4 regions of the Devosia sp. CN2-171 genome follow, and region 2 is predicted to be linked to each of the others. Evidence: predicted binding sites of a transcription regulator. Region 2 holds the regulator's gene; each other region holds the start of a gene.
What was found. The regulator LexA, encoded in region 2, represses DNA repair genes until DNA is damaged. The targets are predictions, from matches to a motif close to TGTTCNNNNTGTGTTCNG.

Region 1 (2,201 bases), 2.2 Mb from region 2:
TGTAGAAGTTCATGTCAGTATAGATCACCGGTACCTTGCCGGTATGGCGCTCCATGGCGGCCAGCATCACGCGCACCTTCTCGAGCACATCGGCGCGGTTGTGCTTGTTCTTGCAGCTCGAGTGGTTGTTCCACTCGAGATCGAGCACCGGCGGCAGCGCATCGGGATCGTTCGGCACCTTGCGGATGAACCATTCGGCCTGCTCCGAGGCAAGGCTGCACCAGGTCATGAAATGATAGGCGCCCCGCGCCAGGCCGGAGGCACGCGCGCCGTTCCAGTTGTCATAGAAATTGGGGTCGATGTAGTCCTTGCCCTCGGTCGACTTGATGTAGACGAAGTGCACCCCGCCGGCACGGGCCGAGTTGAAATCGATGCGGCCCTGGTAGCGCGCCACGTCGAGCCCCTGGATCGGCAGGCCCCAGGCGCGCCGCACGCCGTCATGCGGGTCGTTGTCGCCTGGAATGCCGGTGTAGCTGGTCGGCGAGCGCCCGCAGGCGGCAAGCAGCAGCATGAGCCCTACCACAAGAGCGGACCTCAGGACGGGGAGCGCGGAGCGACGGGCAACAGGCATGCGGAACCAAGGCCTTCATCAGGTCTGAAAGCCTTTGATTCAACATGGCGCGCTTAACGAAACCTTGCGCTAACCCTTTGGAATTCCAGCATGGTTAATGCCCGAGGGGCCGATCCTTACAACTCGCCTTCGACGCCACGCTTGTTCCCTTAATGTTCTTGCCACATTCGCAAATGTCCTGATAGCGTTGCCTCGGGCAATTGGGGGCAGGCGGATGGTCACGCGGGTCGCGACCGTGGCGTTTCAGGGCATCGAGGCGGTGCCGGTCGATGTGCAGGTGCAGATCGCACCTGGGCTGCCAAAATTCCTGCTCGTCGGGCTGCCGGACAAGGCGGTGAAAGAATCGAGCGAGCGGGTGCATGCCGCACTCTATGCCTCCGGCCTGAGTCTCCCGCCCAAACGCATCACGGTGAACCTCGCGCCGGCCGACCTCCCCAAGGAAGGCAGCCACTACGATCTGCCGATCGCCCTCGGGCTGATGGCCGCCATCGGCGCCATCCCGTCCGATGCGCTTGAGGGCTATGTGGCGCTGGGTGAACTCGCCCTCGACGGACGCCTCGCGCCGACGGCCGGCGTGCTGCCTGCGGCGATCGCGGCGCTGTCGCGCGATATGGGGATCATCTGCGCCGAACCGTCGGGGCCGGAAGCCGCCTGGGCCGGCAATGACCTCGAGATCATCGCGCCGCAGAACCTTCTCGCGCTGGTCAACCATCTCGGCGGCTTCCAGCTTTGTACGCGCCCAGTGCCGCGGCGCCAGTCCGATCCGGCGGGACTGCCGGACCTCAGCGAAGTGCGCGGGCAGGAGGTGGCGCGCCGTGCCCTCGAAGTGGCGGCGGCGGGTGGCCATAACCTCCTGATGGTTGGCCCGCCCGGCGCCGGCAAATCCATGCTGGCGGCGCGGCTGCCCTCGATCCTGCCGCCGCTCAACCCGCGCGAACTGCTCGACGTATCGATGATCCAGTCGATCGCCGGCGAACTCGCCGGTGGCGCGCTCAGCGACCGGCGCCCGTTCCGCGCCCCGCACCACTCCGCCTCGATGGCGGCGCTGGTTGGCGGGGGGCTGCGTGTCCGGCCGGGCGAGGCGAGCCTTGCCCACAATGGCGTGCTCTTCCTCGACGAACTGCCCGAATTCCAGCCGCAGGTGCTCGACAGTTTGCGGCAGCCGCTCGAATCCGGTGAAGCGGTGATCGCCCGTGCCAACGCGCATGTGAACTTCCCGGCCCGCTTCCAGCTGGTCGCGGCGATGAACCCCTGCAAATGCGGCATGGCCGGCACACCGGGCCATACCTGCAAGCGCGGCGACCGCTGCGCTTCGGACTACCAGGCCCGGGTCTCGGGCCCCTTCCTCGATCGCATCGATTTGCGGATCGACGTGCCCGCCGTCTCAGCCGCCGACATGATCGGCCCCTCGACCGCGGAATCCTCGGCCCGGGTCGCCGAGCGGGTCGAAGCGGCGCGCGAACGGCAGCGCCAGCGCTATGCCGAGGCCGGGCATCCGGACGTCTTCACCAATGCCGCCGCCGGCTCGACGCTGATCGAAAAACTGGTCGATCCGGACCGGGAGAGCCAGACGCTGCTGCTGCAAGCAGCCGGGCGCTTCAACCTCTCGGCGCGCGCCTATCACCGTGTG
Region 2 (2,201 bases):
GATCTCAGCGTTGCCGATCCAGTCGCGTTGTCCGCCAATCTCAGCGCCGATCAGCAGCCCGGAGAGGAAGCCGGCGCACCAGGCCGCGTTGCGTCCCGAAAGGAGCGAGCCGGCGCGAACCTTGAACAGCGTCGCCGTCAGTCGCTCGGGGTGTTCCAGCCCCTGGTCGAGGCCGGCCGAAAAGCCGAGATCGCGATCCTCGCCCTCGAGCTCGCCGTTGAGCGAGTGCCGCAGCACCGAATGGGTTCGCAACAGCTCGAACACTTCCCCGGTCATGGCGCTCGAAAAGCGCGTCAGCCGCGTCCCGTCGAGCAGCGCCCACTTGCTGTGCGTGCCCGGCATGACCACAAGGCCGGAGAAGCCGGGAACGAGCGCCGAGAGCCCGAGCAACTGGGTCTCTTCGCCGCGCATCACATCTTCCGCGCCGACATCCCTGAGGCACACGCCCGGCAGGATGCGCGGATCGAGTTCGCCCGGCATGTCCGGCGACACGGCACCGGCAGCGAGATTGCCGAGCTCGGCCGGTGCGTCGAGATACGGCGCCTCCATCCAGCCCTGCCGCGCCCCGGCCATGCCACAGATCAACACTTCGCTGACCTCGTCGGCGACGCCCTGAAGCAGGCCCGTCAGCACATCGGGATACTGCTCCCGGCTCAGCCGTCCCATGCCATCCGGCGACGAGCGCGCGAAAGCGATCTCACCGTCGGAATCAATTCCCCAGGCGCGCAGATTGGATGTCCCCCAATCGACCGCGACCCACTCGACTTGACCAGACAATACCCTCTCCCTTGCAGGCGATATTTCGCCGGCGCGCCCTCATGGCGCACAATCGGGAAGCTCATCCACTCGCTTAGTATGGTACCGAGAAAAATGTGCCCCAGGCGGCGGCGCGGACCCTAAAGCGTTTTCAGGAAAAGTTGCAGACTTTTCCGGTTCGAAAGCGCGACAAAGTGCTCCTACGTCTTTGTCGCGCCCGCCAAAGGCAAAATGTCCCACAACCTGCCCACACTCAAAGAAAAAGGGCCGGCGTCAGCCGGCCCAGTGACCCGATTGGCGGTGGGGTCGAAACTCAGTACTTGCGCAGCAGGCCGACGAGGCGGCCCTGCACCTTCACCCGGTCGGGCGGGAAGATGCGCGTCTCGTAAGCCGGGTTGGCGGCCTCGAGAGCCACCGAATTGCCGCGCCGGCGCAGCCGCTTCAGCGTTGCTTCCTCGTCATCGACAAGCGCCACGACGATCTCGCCCGTCGAGGCCGCGTCCTGCTTCTTGATCAGCACCGTGTCGCCGTCAAAAATTCCGGCATCGATCATTGAGTCGCCGCGCACTTCGAGCGCGAAATGTTCGCCTGGCCCAAGCATCTCTGGCGGTACCATGATGGTGTGGCTGTGTGTCTGAATAGCCTCGATCGGCGTACCGGCTGCGATCCGGCCCATCACCGGGATGGTCACCGCGCGATAGTCGCTGACCGATGTCACCGCGGCCGAGCGGGAAGGGGGCGTCGATACCTTGCCGAGATTGCCCTCGATGACCGACGGCTCGAACCGCGCCTTGCGGCCGCCGAGCGAGGGGTTCATCGAGTCCGGCAGCTTGATTACTTCCAGCGCCCGCGCCCGGTTGGGCAACCGGCGGATGAAGCCGCGCTCCTCGAGCGCCGTGATCAGGCGGTGAATGCCCGATTTACTGCGCAGGTCGAGCGCATCCTTCATCTCATCGAAGGATGGCGGAATACCGGACTCTTTCATCCGCTCGTGAATGAACATCAGAAGTTCGTGTTGCTTGCGCGTCAGCATGGCGGCCCCGTGAGCAGAATCGGAACAAAGACTGAACGTAGTTGTATCCGTTCCAGTTATGTTCTGCAACATCGCGGTAAAGATCGCGTTAGCGCGAAGGCGATCAGCCCCAGTTCAGCGGGATCACGTCGACGATCTCGCCCGGCGGCACGCCCGGCGAATCCTCGGGCACGACGATCAGCGCGTCGGCCAGCGCCAGCGAGGTCGAATGGCTGGAATCGGTCTCGAAGATTGGCGTCACCTGCATGTAGCCGATGTCGTTGCGGCTGAGATTGGCACGCATGAAATGCCGGCGCGGGCCGTTAGCGGGCAGTCCGAGCAGGGTCGGCACACCGATCCGCGGCCAGAACGGGTCGATGTGCCCCGTCAGTGCCCGCAGCATCGGCTTGAGGATGATCGTCGCGGTCACGAG
Region 3 (2,201 bases), 960 kb from region 2:
TCCTCACTTCTCTCGACTTTTGGCTCTGGGCCGCAGCGATCATCGCGGGCCTGCTCTACCTCATGGCCGGCTTCATGAAGCTGACGCGGCCGATACCCGACCTCGCAAAGATGATGAAATGGCCCGGCGATCATACGCCAGGCTTCGTGCGCTCCATCGGCGCCGTCGACGCGGCAGCTGGCCTCGGCCTGATCCTGCCGCTCGCCACCGGCATCCTCACCTTCCTGACGCCGCTCGCGGCGCTCGGCTCGGTTGTGTTGCAGATTCTTGCGCTCGGCTTCCACCAGCGTCGCGGCGACGGCACCATGGTGTTGCCGATGAACCTCGTCCTCCTGGTTCTCCCGGCCTTTGTGCTTTGGGGTCGCTGGGGCCTGTTCGGGCTCTAAAGTCCGAAGGTGACATTGCCCTCGGCATCCATGGCGAAGCCGGGGTTCCAGGCAATCTCCCAGGCATGGTCGTCCGGATCGGCGATATAGCCGCGGACGCCGCCATGCGGTGGCGCATCGGCCGGTCGCAACACGCGTCCGCCGGCCGATGCGAGCCGCTCGATCAGGGGCGCCACCTCGGCCTCCGTGCGCACATTGTGGGCCAGCGAGAACGCACCGGGCGTCAACAGTCCGGTGCGATTCATGTCCGCCTCCAGTTCCGCCGTCAGGAACGTGCCCAGCACAAGGCCGTTGAGCTGGTAGAAGATGATGACGTCGCTCTCATAGACCGGCTTCCAGCCGAAGCCCTCGACATAGAAGCGCCGCGAGCGCGCGAGGTCGGCGGTGCCGAGGGTGATAACCGAGACAGATGGCAGCATTACCATGACCTTTCGTTTCGCCGCTCCACTGTGGAGGGCGTTGAAGGCCACGGGACTATCGCCGAAGCGAAGGCCAGGACCGCCGCAGCGGGACGGGGCCAACCGCACCTGCCTCACCTTTTCTGACCCATGAAACCTAGCAGCCGAGCTCGTCGGGTCAACCCGTTGGAGACATATCCCCGCCACTTTGTTCTTGTTCTGTTCTCACGCAACTGATAGTCGTAACGGAACGTTACCTGGGTGGCGAGTCGCTGTCCGGACCGTTGGAGATGCCCCATGGCAATGCGTGTCGCGCCTTCGTTCGAACAGCTGGAGAAGCTCAGCGGCACCCGTGATGCTGATCTGATCGCGCGACGCTTCGTCGATCCCGCGCTCAATCGCGGCCGCGGCGCGCAGACCAACAAGGGCAGCCGCTATGACAAGGAAAGCCGCGAGGAGGTCGATGACGGCTGGGGTCAGGGGATTTACAACGTCGAGGATCTGAAGCCGTTCGAGACCATCGAGCATGTCGAGCGCGCCCGCACCATCATCGCCCGCAACGAGAGCCCTGACATCGGGTTCGATCGCTCGATCAACGCCTATCGCGGCTGCGAGCATGGGTGCTCGTATTGCTTCGCGCGGCCGACGCATGCCTATCTCGGACACTCGCCGGGGCTGGAGTTCGAGCGCGACATCTATGTGAAGACCAACGCGGTCGAGCTGCTGCGGCGCGAGCTGGCCGACAAGCGCTACAAGCCCAAGCCCATCGCCATGGGCACCAACACCGACCCGTACCAGCCTGCCGAGCGCAAGCACAAGCTGACGCGCGGCATCCTGCAGTTGCTGCTGGAAACCAAGCACCCGGTGACCATCACCACCAAGTCGGCGCTGGTGGTGCGCGATCTCGATATCCTCAAGCCGCTGGCCGAGCTCAACCTCGTCCGCGTGGCCCTGTCGATCACCAGCATGGACCACAAGCTTTCCCGCAAGATGGAGCCGCGCGCCTCGACGCCCGAGAAGCGGCTGGAGGCGGTGCGCCTGCTCTCCGAGGCCGGCGTTCCGACCACCGTCATGGCCGCGCCGATGATCCCGGCGATCAACGACATGGAGCTCGAGCGCATCCTCGATGCCGCTGCCGCCCAGGGCGCGCGCGATGCCAGCGCCATCCTCGTCCGCTTGCCGCTCGAGGTGCGCGACATCTTCCGCGAGTGGCTGCTGCGGCATTTCCCCGATCGGGTCAGCCACGTCATGGGCCTCATCCGCGATGCGCGCGGCGGCAAGGACAACGACCCGAACTTCCACACCCGCTTCGTCGGCGAGGGGCCGTATGCCGAGCTCCTGCGCCAGCGGCTCGAACGGGCCAAGGCGCGCTACGGCCTGAACAAGACCATCCCGCCGCTGCGGATCGACCTGTTCG
Region 4 (2,201 bases), 770 kb from region 2:
CCCTTGCCCAACCGCCCCGTCACGGCCCCCTGGAAGCCGAGCTTCTGCGCCTCGCGCAGGCGCAGTGCCGCATGCGCCACCGGCCGCACGCCACCGGCGAGCGAGATCTCGCCGAAATAGACGTTGCTCGAGGGGAGGGGCGAGCCGGTGAGGGACGAGATCAGCGCCGCGGCAACCGCGAGGTCCGCGGCCGGCTCGTTGATCTTCAGCCCACCGGCGACATTCAGGTAGATGTCGTTGGCGCCGATCCTGACGCCGCAGCGGGTTTCGAGCACAGCGAGGACCATCGAAAGCCGAGAGGAATCCCAGCCGATCACGGCGCGTCGCGGCGTGCCGAGTGGGGACGGGGAGACCAGTGCCTGGATTTCGCACAGCACCGGGCGGGTCCCTTCCATGCCGGCGAAGACGGCAGAGCCCGCCGAATCCTTGTCGCGCTGCTCAAGGAAGAGCGCGGAGGGATTGGCGACCTCGCGCAGGCCCAGCGTCGACATCTCGAACACGCCGATCTCGTCGGTGGCGCCGTAACGATTCTTCACCCCGCGCAGAATGCGGAAAGTGTGGCTGGCATCGCCCTCGAAATAGAGCACCGCGTCGACCATGTGCTCGACGACGCGTGGCCCGGCAATCTGCCCGTCCTTCGTGACGTGCCCGACCAGCACTACTGCCGCGCCGGACTTCTTGGCGAAGCGCGTGAGCGCCTGCGCAGAGGTGCGTACTTGCGTCACCGTGCCCGGCGCGCTCTCGACGCGGTCGGTCCACAGGGTCTGGATCGAATCGATGATCACGAGATCGGGGGCAGGGCCGTTCTGCAGGGTGGCGAGGATGATCTCGACATTGGTTTCCGAGGCGAGCAGCACATCGCTTTCGCTGAGTTCCAGCCGCTGCGCGCGTAGCCGCACCTGCGCCACCGCCTCTTCGCCCGAGACATAGACGACGCGGCGTCCGAGCTGCGCCATAGCTGCGGCCGCCTGCAGCAGCAGTGTCGACTTGCCGATGCCGGGGTCACCGCCCACGAGGACGGCCGAGCCCTTGACGAAACCACCGCCGGTCACCCGGTCGAGTTCGCTGATCCCGGTTGTGACGCGTGCCGCCGTCTCGATCTCGCCGGCGAGTGGCACGAGCTGGATCGGCCGGCCGGCCGCTGTAGCGGATTTCGGGCCGGCGCCGACACCCGAGTCGACAATCTCCTCCGAAATTGTGTTCCATTCGCCGCAGGCTTCGCAGCGCCCCTGCCATTGCGCTGTGACAGCGCCACAGGCCTGGCAGACACAGTTGGTCTTGGTGCGCGCCATGGAGAGCCCCGATAGGTCTTCGACTGGTAGCTGAGGATACGTTGGAAGGCAAGAACGAAGAGTGAACGATGGGTGGTCCCCAGCGGTGTCTTCTGCGACGGGGTGTGACATGGTGGATGGGTCGAGGACCAGGACCGTGCCACTGACTCGGTGTCATCCCAGCGCAGGCTGGGATCCAGCTTGCAGCTGGCGCGGGCGGAAGTTTGGATCCCTGCCTTCGCAGGGATGACAGCTGGTTGTGGGCTGGACTAGGGCCTCCATTGGACGCGCTGCTACATCCGGCCGCCCTTTGGCTCCGGAGTATTGGGTGGGCGGGGACCGGCGCGGTTTTCGGCCACGCGGTTAGTCCGCAAATGAAACGGCCGTCGCCGCGCCGGTCCTCAAAGGGATGAGTAGGATCGGTGGAATCCAAGGAGCGTGCCCCCATCGCACCTCTCGTCTGCATTACTGCATCGGAGCCCGGATGGGTGGTCGGTTGTCGGTCCCACAAACCCGCCATGACACGACTGCCATGGCTCCCGATGTCCACTCACCGTTCGTTCGTCGCGACCGCCGCCCGTGACTGGACGCGAGGAGAATACGACGGGTGGAGGAATGGGGGGACAAGAGAGGCGAAAAGAGATAGACGGCTGCCCCTCCACCAGCCTCGCTGGTCCCCGCGGGGGAGGATACAGAGGCGCCGGTGGATGTCAGCCCGTGGGCGACGCACCCTCGGTGTATTGCCGCGTATACCGCCCCTTGAGGCTGGTCAGCACTTCGTAGCCGATGGTGTTGGCAACATCGGCGTGATCGTCCACCGATACGTGCGGGCCGAGGATCTCGACCATTTCGCCGGGTCTTGGCGGCTCGGACAGGTCGGTGACGTCGACGCCGATCATGTCCATCGAGACGCGGCCGACGACAGGGCAA

Region 1: the regulator LexA is predicted to act here: its motif matches at 714-731, upstream of ACOYW5_RS14595 (YifB family Mg chelatase-like AAA ATPase).
Region 3: the regulator LexA is predicted to act here: its motif matches at 994-1,011, upstream of ACOYW5_RS08310 (PA0069 family radical SAM protein).
Region 4: the regulator LexA is predicted to act here: its motif matches at 1,343-1,360, upstream of radA (DNA repair protein RadA).

What each region holds. Positions count from the first base shown of each region.
Region 1 is NZ_CP186479.1:2,951,116-2,953,316, forward strand. It holds gene ACOYW5_RS14590 (GH25 family lysozyme) at 1-511, opposite strand, end outside; gene ACOYW5_RS14595 (YifB family Mg chelatase-like AAA ATPase) at 786-2,201, shown strand, end outside.
Region 2 is NZ_CP186479.1:707,906-710,106, reverse strand. It holds gene ACOYW5_RS03655 (2-dehydro-3-deoxygalactonokinase) at 1-777, opposite strand, end outside; gene lexA (transcriptional repressor LexA) at 1,070-1,789, opposite strand; gene glp (gephyrin-like molybdotransferase Glp) at 1,893-2,201, opposite strand, start outside.
Region 3 is NZ_CP186479.1:1,669,437-1,671,637, forward strand. It holds gene ACOYW5_RS08300 (DoxX family protein) at 1-386, shown strand, start outside; gene ACOYW5_RS08305 (VOC family protein) at 383-805, opposite strand; gene ACOYW5_RS08310 (PA0069 family radical SAM protein) at 1,082-2,201, shown strand, end outside.
Region 4 is NZ_CP186479.1:1,477,598-1,479,798, reverse strand. It holds gene radA (DNA repair protein RadA) at 1-1,292, opposite strand, end outside; gene alr (alanine racemase) at 1,982-2,201, opposite strand, start outside.